2 regions of the Halomonas sp. H10-9-1 genome follow, and region 2 is predicted to be linked to the other one. Evidence: predicted binding sites of a transcription regulator. Region 2 holds the regulator's gene; the other holds the start of a gene.
The links. Region 2 encodes FNR, which switches genes on or off when oxygen is low (the NO sensors DNR and NnrR bind a similar motif). Its sites were predicted from a motif close to TTGATNTANATCAA; they were not measured.
Positions count from the first base shown of each region.

Region 1 (4,187 bases), 2.3 Mb from region 2:
GGGTCGATGCTGTACTCCGGTGCCAGGGAATTGCCGTGGATGCGGTGCGCGGGCTTCTCGCCGGCGCTACCGGTGACACCCTTGGCCATCTTGAGCAGCGGGTCGGAGTAGCCGGCGGCGAAGGTGGCCGCACCGCCGGCGGCGACGGCACCCTTCATGAAGCGGCGGCGTGAGGAGTCGACGGGAGATTTAGCCATGGCTGGGGGCTCCTTCGGTGGTTTCCGCAGCGCGCTGGGCGTCGGGGGGTGTTGGGGCGTGGGGGGCAGGTGAAAGATCGGCGGCGCTGCCGCCCTGGCGGGCCTGGCGCCAGGGCATGCAGAGGTCGACCAGCAGGATGGCGGCGAGCCACAGGCCGAAGGTACCGACGATGCCGAGGATGCCGGACGAGCCGGCGGGGATGCCGTAGTGGTGGAAGCCGGCGCTGTGGCGGGCCACGGTCTGCACGTCCATCAGCACCACCCAGCGGAACATCCAGCCGACGTGCAAGGCCACCAGGCCGAGCACCCAGGCCCAGGCGTAGAGTGCCGGGCGGCGTGAAGCGGGGCGAGTGAGCAGGTAGAGCACGGCGCCGAACAGGACCAGGCCGGTGAGGCCACCCCACAGGGCGGTGCTGCGCCACTCGGCGCTGTCGCGCACGGATTCCATTGCCGCGGCCACGGAGCCGACGTTGGCGTTGATGCCGTCGAGGAACCAGCTGCCGGCGACGAGTCCGGCCACCAGGCAGGCCCCCAGCATCACCTTGAGCATCTGCCGACTGACTGTGGTGCTGCGCTCACCGGCCACGCGGTTGAGCACCAGGATCAGGCCGGTAGCGGCGATGAAGCCGGTGGCCACGAACATCGGCGGCAGCCACACCGTGTGCCACAGCGGGCGGGCCTTGACGATGGCCACCTCGGCGCCGGTATAGAGCATGATGCCGGTGGAGAGGGCGAGGGTCCCCAGACCCACCAGCACCACCAGGGCGCGCGGGGTGGTGGCGGAGCCGAAGGACAGCCAGTGGGCGACGAAGCCCTTGAGCCCGGGGGCCTGGCGATGGGCCTGCAGCGCCGGACGCCAGGCGAGCCAGGCCAGCACGATCACGCCCACCACGTAGAGGGGCAGTATCAGGCTGCCGACGGACATCCAGGAGTGGCTGTTGGCAAAGGCATAGAAGTGCCAGAAGCGCAGCGGCTGATGCAGGTCGGCGAGCAGAGCCACCGGTGCCACCAGGGTGGTGGTCAGGCAGGCGAGCAGCGCCAGGCGTGCGGTGGGCAGCCAGGCTTTCCTGCCGAACACCAGCGCCGGGGCGGCCAGCCACAGGGTGGCGTAGGAGAGCGCGATCATGAAGAAGTACTGCACCGCCCAGGGGTACCAGGCGATGTCGTAGCGCGGGGCGAGCAGCTCAATGGCGGAATTCATAGCCCATCTCCTGGCCGTGGGGATCGAGGACTTCCAGGGCGACCGGCTCGGCGTCCGGGCGAGTCACGAAGCGCTCGTCCATGCCGAGGTAGAAGACCTGGGGCAGGGTGTTCTTCTCCGGCTGCAGCACCATCAGCTCGTCGCGGTGCTCGGCGATCATGCGGCTGATCTGGCTCTCCGGATCACGCATGTCGCCGATGATCCGCGCGCCGCCCACGCAGCTCTCCACACAGGCCGGCAGCAGGCCCGCCTCCAGGCGGTGGGCGCAGAAGGTGCACTTGTCGGCGGTCTGGGTGCGCTCGTTGATGAAGCGGGCATCGTAGGGGCAGGCGTTGACGCAGTAGGCGCAGCCCACGCAGCGGTCGCTGTCGACCACCACGATGCCGTCCTGGCGCTGGAAGGTGGCCTCCACCGGGCAGACCGGCACGCAGGGCGGGTTCTCGCAGTGGTTGCACAGGCGCGGCAGCATGAAGGTGGCGACCTCACCGGTCTCCTGGTGCTCTACCTCGTACTGGGAGACGGTGGTGCGGAAGCTGCCCAGCGGGGCGGCGTTCTCGATATGGCACGACACGGTGCAGGCCTGGCAGCCGATGCACTGGCGCAGGTCGATGAGCATGCCGTAGCGCTTGCTGGGATCGCCTTCTCGACGGGGTGGCTGCTGGTTGATGCCGGCGCTGGCAACGCTGGAGAGCGGTATCAGGGCGGCACCCGCACTGAGGCGGGCCAGCTGGCCGAGAAGGGTGCGGCGAATGGGGTCCATGGCGCCTCCGGTGGCCTGGGTGTGGCGGGGTCTTCCGCGCATTCAAGGGGTAAATCTGATACCGGGAGGCTACCTGCGACCAAGGTATATAGGCTTGATGCGGATCAAGATTTTGTTAGCAAGGTCTTAATGTTGGCGTAATGCTGCGCAAGCCAATGAAAACTCAGGATTTATGCGGCGTCCGACAGGACAGAAAAAAGGTTCTTCGCAGACTGGCGTGAAAGCGAAGCAACCTTAGGCAGAGGCGGGATAGAGAAACGGCGGTAAATCCGAGTAAACTGATGTTCACCACAAACCCCAGCCTACGGATACCGCCGTTGCCATGGATGCTACCCCGCTCTGCCTGTTCTGGAAAGGTTTCACCGTCGCCCATCACGAATTCCTGGATGAGCAAACACTACGGCTCCAGTTGGCGCCTGATGACCTGATCCCGCCAGTCTGCAGCGGCTGTGACCATGCCTGCTTTCTCGTCCATGACGTGCATCACCGTCGCGTCCGAGAGGCGCCGTTGCTGATCTACCGGGTGGAGCTGGAGGTGCCGGTACGTCGCCTGCGCTGCCCCGTCTGCGGCCCGACACGCGAGCGCATTGACTGGTTGCCGGGTCGTTCACCGGTGACCACCACGCTGCGCCAGTGGGTGGAGCGTCTGGTCGAGTTGCTGCCGATCCGGCATGTCGCCGACTTGGTCGGCCTGCACTGGCATACCGTCAAGGCCATCGATAAGCAGCGCCTACAGCGTGACCTGCCGGCGCCGGACCCGACGCGGCTGCGTCGCCTGATGATGGACGAGTTCGCCCTCCACAAGGGGCACCGCTACGCCACGGTGATTGCGTGTGCCGACACCCAGCAGGTGGTGTGGATCGGCGAAGGTCGCTCCCGGGAGGCGATCCGCCCGTTCTTCGAATGGTTGGGTGATGCGCGACAGCAGATCGAGGCCGTCGCCATGGACATGAACGCGTCTTTCGATCTCGAAGTGAAGGACCAGTGCCCTAACGCCGAGGTGGTCTACGACCGCTTCCATGTCGTGGCCAAGTACGGGCGTGAAGTGATGGACCGGGTGCGCGTCGATCAGGCCAATCAGCTGCGCGACGACAAGGCGGCCCGCAAGGTGATCAAGGGCAGCCGCTGGCTGCTGCTGCGCAATCAAGACAACCTCAAGCCTGAGCAAGCGGTGAAGCTGGAGGAACTGCTGGCCGCCAATGCCTCACTGACCAAGGTGTATCTGCTCAAAGACCAGCTCAAGACACTGTGGTTTGCCGAGGACGAGGCGACGGCACGCAGCGGTTGGCAAGAGTGGGCCGGTATGGCGTTGAGCAGCGGTATCGACGCCTTGGTGCGCTTCACCAAGAAGCTGGAGCCCTACTTGGATGGCATCGTATCCAGTGCTCGCCACCGGCTAAACACCAGCGTGCTGGAAGGTATGAACAACCGAATCAAGGTCATCAAGCGGATGGCCTACGGGTACCGCGACACGGCGTACTTCTTCCTGAAGATCCGTGCCGCGTTTCCCGGCAAAATGCGATGAACCAGAAAAAACGCCCTGCCGTGGGGGCAGGGCGTTCGCTGTTCGGGGAGCAGTGCGTGATGCTGCGGTCGGGCGGCCTAGTGGGTGGCCCCCTGCTGCTCGATGGTGCGATGCACGAGGCGTAGCTCATCGATGGAGAGGTGCTCCAGCTTCCCCGCGAGGAGGTCGCTGATCTTCTGCATCGGCAGCCCGGCACGGCGAGCGATCTCGCGGCTGCCGAGGTCTGACACGGCGATCAGCCGGGTCACGATGCGCATGAGGCGTGTACGTTGTTCCAAGTCCCTGACGTCGAGGTCAGGGCTGCTTCGCGGGGGGTCCAGGAGTTCCGCGGGTCGGGACTGTCGTGCCGTGCTCATGATGCTCCAGTTGGCGGTTGCGACAAGCACACTATGGGGGCTCTTCGGTGTTTTTGCCAGTGTCGATTGCATGCTGCTTTCGTGGCACTGTGATTGCCTCGCTCGTGACCTTCTCCGTGGAAAACACTATGCACGATTTCATCATCAT
Region 1 is NZ_JAMSHO010000001.1:2,851,962-2,856,148, reverse strand. It holds gene NFH66_RS13115 (molybdopterin-dependent oxidoreductase) at 1-197, opposite strand, end outside; gene nrfD (NrfD/PsrC family molybdoenzyme membrane anchor subunit) at 190-1,398, opposite strand; gene dsrO (sulfate reduction electron transfer complex DsrMKJOP subunit DsrO) at 1,382-2,158, opposite strand; gene NFH66_RS13100 (ISL3 family transposase) at 2,481-3,683, shown strand; gene NFH66_RS13095 (XRE family transcriptional regulator) at 3,761-4,039, opposite strand; gene lhgD (L-2-hydroxyglutarate dehydrogenase) at 4,168-4,187, shown strand, end outside.
Region 1: dsrO (sulfate reduction electron transfer complex DsrMKJOP subunit DsrO) is a predicted target of FNR. The motif match lies at 2,253-2,266, and genes of this name have one in related genera.

Region 2 (4,187 bases):
TCTCGCTGACCGCTCCCGCGCGCCTGATCCTGCAGGGGCTCGCCGCACTGATGCTGATCCTGATGGCCCTGTATATCGCCGACTGGTGGAAGGGGCTGCTCGGGATCGAAACCGTTGGACGGCGCCTGTGGCGCCACCTGGAGCCGTTCGGGCGCCGGCTGATGCCGGTGGTCAGGATTCCCCAGGCCGTGGCGCTGGGCGCGGTGTGGGGCTGGCTGCCCTGCGGGCTGGTCTACTCGATGCTGGCCTGGAGCCTGGCCATGGCCGACCCGCTGCGGGGCGCACTGCTGATGGGCGCCTTCGGCCTCGGCACCCTGCCGGCACTGCTGGCCACCGGGCTCGCCGCCCGCCAGCTGGCCGGCCTGATTCGCCACCGTGCCACCCGCAGCATCGCCGCGCTATTGATCATCGCCTTCGCTCTCTGGCAGCTGTGGCAACTGCTCCCGGGAGGCGGAGCGCCTCTCGGCTGACGACTATTCCACGCGGGATTGACACAGCTCAACGCTTGCCTGGCCGCGGCACCCTAGCATGGGGAGTATGTCCACGACCCGGAGTCGCCCATGTCCGTTCACGCCAAGCGCACTGCCCCCCAAGGGGCCTCGAGCCCGCCTCGAGAGCCGCTGCCCGGCGCGGGCGATCTGGTATCGGCCACCGAGGTCGCCTATCCCGCGCCCCACCACTATCACCCGGGCGTCGCTGCTCCCGCGCTGGAGGCGGCCCTCGCCGAGCGCCCGGCCGATGCCTCCCTCGCGGTAAGGGTGCGCCTGCCCTTCTGCCGTCATGCCTGCCGCTTCTGCGCCAGCCTGTGCGTGCCCTCCCACGACAGTCGCCAGGCGGAACCCTACCTGACGCGACTCGACCGCGAGATGGTGCTGGCCCGGCGCCGGCTAAGCGGACTGCCCCCGGTGTCACGCCTGCACTGGGGCGGCGGGACGCCGACATTCCTCACCCTGGACCAGATGAGCGACCTCTTCGATCGCCTGGACGCCCGCCTGGGGCTCTCCGCTGCCCGGGAGCGCGACTTCAGCATCGAACTCGACCCCCGCGAGGCCGACATGCTCACCCTGCGCCACCTCCAGGCGCTGGGCTTCAATCGCCTCAGCCTGGGCGTGCATGAGCTCGACCCCCGGGTACAGCGGGCGATCAACCGCATCCAGCCCCGGGCACTGACCGAGGCGCTGGTCGATGAGGCCGACCGACTGGGCTTCCGGGAACTGACCCTGTCGCTGATGCTCGGCCTGCCCTTCCAGACCCCGCAAGCCCTCGCCGATACCCTCGAGCAGGTGCTCGGCATGGCCCCGGCACGCATCCGCCTCCACCGTTACAACCACCGCCCGGAGCGCCACCTGGCCCAGCGCGCCATTCATCGCGACTGGCTACCCGACGCGGCGACGCGGCGCCAGCTGCTGGCCGTGGCACGTGCCCACCTGGAGGCATCCGGCTACGTGCATATCGGCCTCGGCCTCTTCGCACGTCGCGACGACCGCCTGGCCCAGTCGCGGGCCAGCGGCACCCTGGGGCACGGCCCGTTGGGCTTCACCCAGGACACCGCAGGTGACCTCCTGGGGCTCGGCCTGGGCGCCACCAGCCGCATCGGTGAGCTCTGGGTTCGCAACACCGACACCCTGGCGAGCTACGAGGGGGCCCTGGATGCCAGCCGCCTGCCCACCGCACGCGGTATCCGCCTGACGCCCGACCAGCAGCATCACCGGGCGATCCTCGAAGCCCTGCTCTGCGGCCGTTCTGTCGACCCTGCCGTGCTGTCGACGGGCACCGACCTCGAAGCACTATGTAGCGAGGGGCTTGTCGATCTTGCTGCCGGCCGGGTGGCGCTGACCGCCGAGGGGCACTGGCGACTGCCCCGCATCCTCGAGGCACTCGCCCCCCCGCCTGGCCCCTGACGCCCCCCCCCCCGGGATGGCAACGTTCTCCATCACCCTGCCCAGGGTGGTTTGCCCTGCCCTCGCTTTGCTCCATAATGGGCCCATGACCACGATCAAGAAGGATAGGGCCATGGCGGACACCCTCACCGGCCGACGGCGCTCGGTGCTACAGGAGACGCGCTGTCAGACCTGCAGCCTGAGCTCGCTCTGCCTGCCTCTGGCGCTGGAGGTGGAGGACATGGACCAGTTCGACGCCATCATCCGGCGCCGCGCACCACTCAAGAAGGGCGAGGCGCTGTTCCGCCAGGACAGCCCCTTCACCAGCGTCTTCGCGGTTCGCTCGGGTAGCCTCAAGCAGGTGACCACCGAGGGCAGCGGCGAGGACCAGCTGACCAATTTCTACCTGCCCAGCGAGCTGGTGGGCCTCGACGGCATCGACGAGCAGCACTACCCGGGCACCGTGGTAGCACTGGAGACCACCACCGTCTGCGAAATCCCCTTCGATCGCCTCGACCACCTCTCGGAGTCGTTGCCGGAGTTGCGCGGTCAGCTCTACCGCAGCATGAGCAAGGAGCTGCGTGCCGACCGCCGCATGATGCGCCTGCTGTCACGCAAGACCGCGGACCAGCGCCTGGCCAGCTTCTTCACCAGCCTCTCCGAGCGCTTCCGCCGCCGCGGCTACTCTCCCTACAGCTTCCGTCTCTCCATGTCCCGGGCCGATATCGGCAACTACCTGGGCCTGGCGGTGGAGACGGTGAGCCGCATCCTCGGCCGCTTCCAGACCCAGGGCGTGGTGGCCGTCTCCGGCCGCGAGGTCAATATCCTCGACCTGCCGGCGCTCACCCGCCTGGCCGAGGAGGAGGGGGCGCACTAACGGCGTAAGCCGTAAGCCGTAAGCCGTAAGCCGTAAGCCGTAAGCCGTAAGCCGTAAGCCGTAAGCCGTAAGCCGTAAGCCGTAAGCCGTAAGCCGTAAGCCGTAAGCCGTAAGCCGTAAGCCGTAAGCCGTAAGCCGTAAGCCAGGGTATCGACGCCAAGCCTAGCGGCAAAGAGTTGTTCTTACAGCGTAAAGCTTATAGCTTACCGCTCCCGGCGAAGCCGGGTTTACAGCTCTTGCTGGATATCGATCCGGCTGGCCTGCATCCTGGCCTGCTTCTCCTCCAGCCCGGCGAAGTCGAACAGGTCGCGATCGGCCAGCTGCGAGGGGGCGACGTTGGTCACCGCCTTGAACATGCTCTCCAGGCGCCCGGGATGCTTCGCCTCCCACTCGGCCAGCATTTCCTTGACGACCTGGCGCTGCAGGTTGGGTTGGGAGCCACACAAGTTGCAGGGAATGATCGGAAAGGCCATCTGCCGGGCGAACTCGGCGATATCCTCCTCGCGGCAGTAGGCCAGCGGGCGGATGACGATATTGCGACCATCGTCGGAGAGCAGCTTGGGCGGCATCGCCTTGAGGCTGCCACCGAAGAACATGTTGAGGAACAGCGTCTCGAGGATATCCTCGCGGTGATGGCCCAAGGCGATCTTGGTGGCCCCGATCTCCTCGGCGAAACCGTACAGGGAGCCCCGCCGCAGCCGCGAGCAGAGCGCGCAGGTGGTCTTGCCCTCGGGCGTCTTCTCCTTGACCACCGAGTAGGTGTCACGCTCGAGGATATGGTACTCGACGCCGGTGCCTTCCAGGTACTCGGGCAGCACGTGCTCAGGGAAGCCGGGCTGCTTCTGGTCGAGGTTGACCGCCACCAGCGAGAACGCCACCGGGGCGTTGCGCTGTAGGCTGCGCAGGATCTCGAGCAGGGTGTAGCTATCCTTGCCCCCGGAGAGGCAGACCATCACCCGATCCCCCTCATGGATCATCCCGTAGTCGATGATCGCATTGCCCACCTGGCGTCGCAGGCGCTTGTGCAATTTGTTGAACTCGCGCCTTGCCCGGGCATCGAGGGCCTCGGTGTCTTCCTGGATGGCGGGCTCTTGCGGGGCGCTTTCCTGGATAGCGGAAGCGAGGGCGCGGGGGTCGAAGGTCACGGCGTCTTGCATGGGTCTTGGCGCTGCCAGTGCGGGCGGAAATGGGGAGGGCGCCATCCTACCATCGGCGGCGCCCCCAGGCGATGCCGATAGCCCTCAGGCCAACTGGTCGCCGGTGTCATGGCCCCGCTCCAGGCGCAGGAACATCAGCGCGGTGGTGACGGCGTCGCCCAGGGCGGTGTGACGCCCCATCACCGGCACGCCCAGTCGCTCGGCCACAGCCTCGAAACGCGGCCGGCTGTCGATCTGCGGGTGGCGGCGACGCAGCCGGCGGCGCCACAGCTG
Region 2 is NZ_JAMSHO010000001.1:583,192-587,378, reverse strand. It holds gene NFH66_RS02685 (sulfite exporter TauE/SafE family protein) at 1-470, shown strand, start outside; gene NFH66_RS02680 (radical SAM protein) at 561-1,901, shown strand; gene fnr (fumarate/nitrate reduction transcriptional regulator Fnr) at 2,014-2,757, shown strand; gene ttcA (tRNA 2-thiocytidine(32) synthetase TtcA) at 2,985-3,914, opposite strand; gene NFH66_RS02665 (3'-5' exonuclease) at 3,999-4,187, opposite strand, start outside.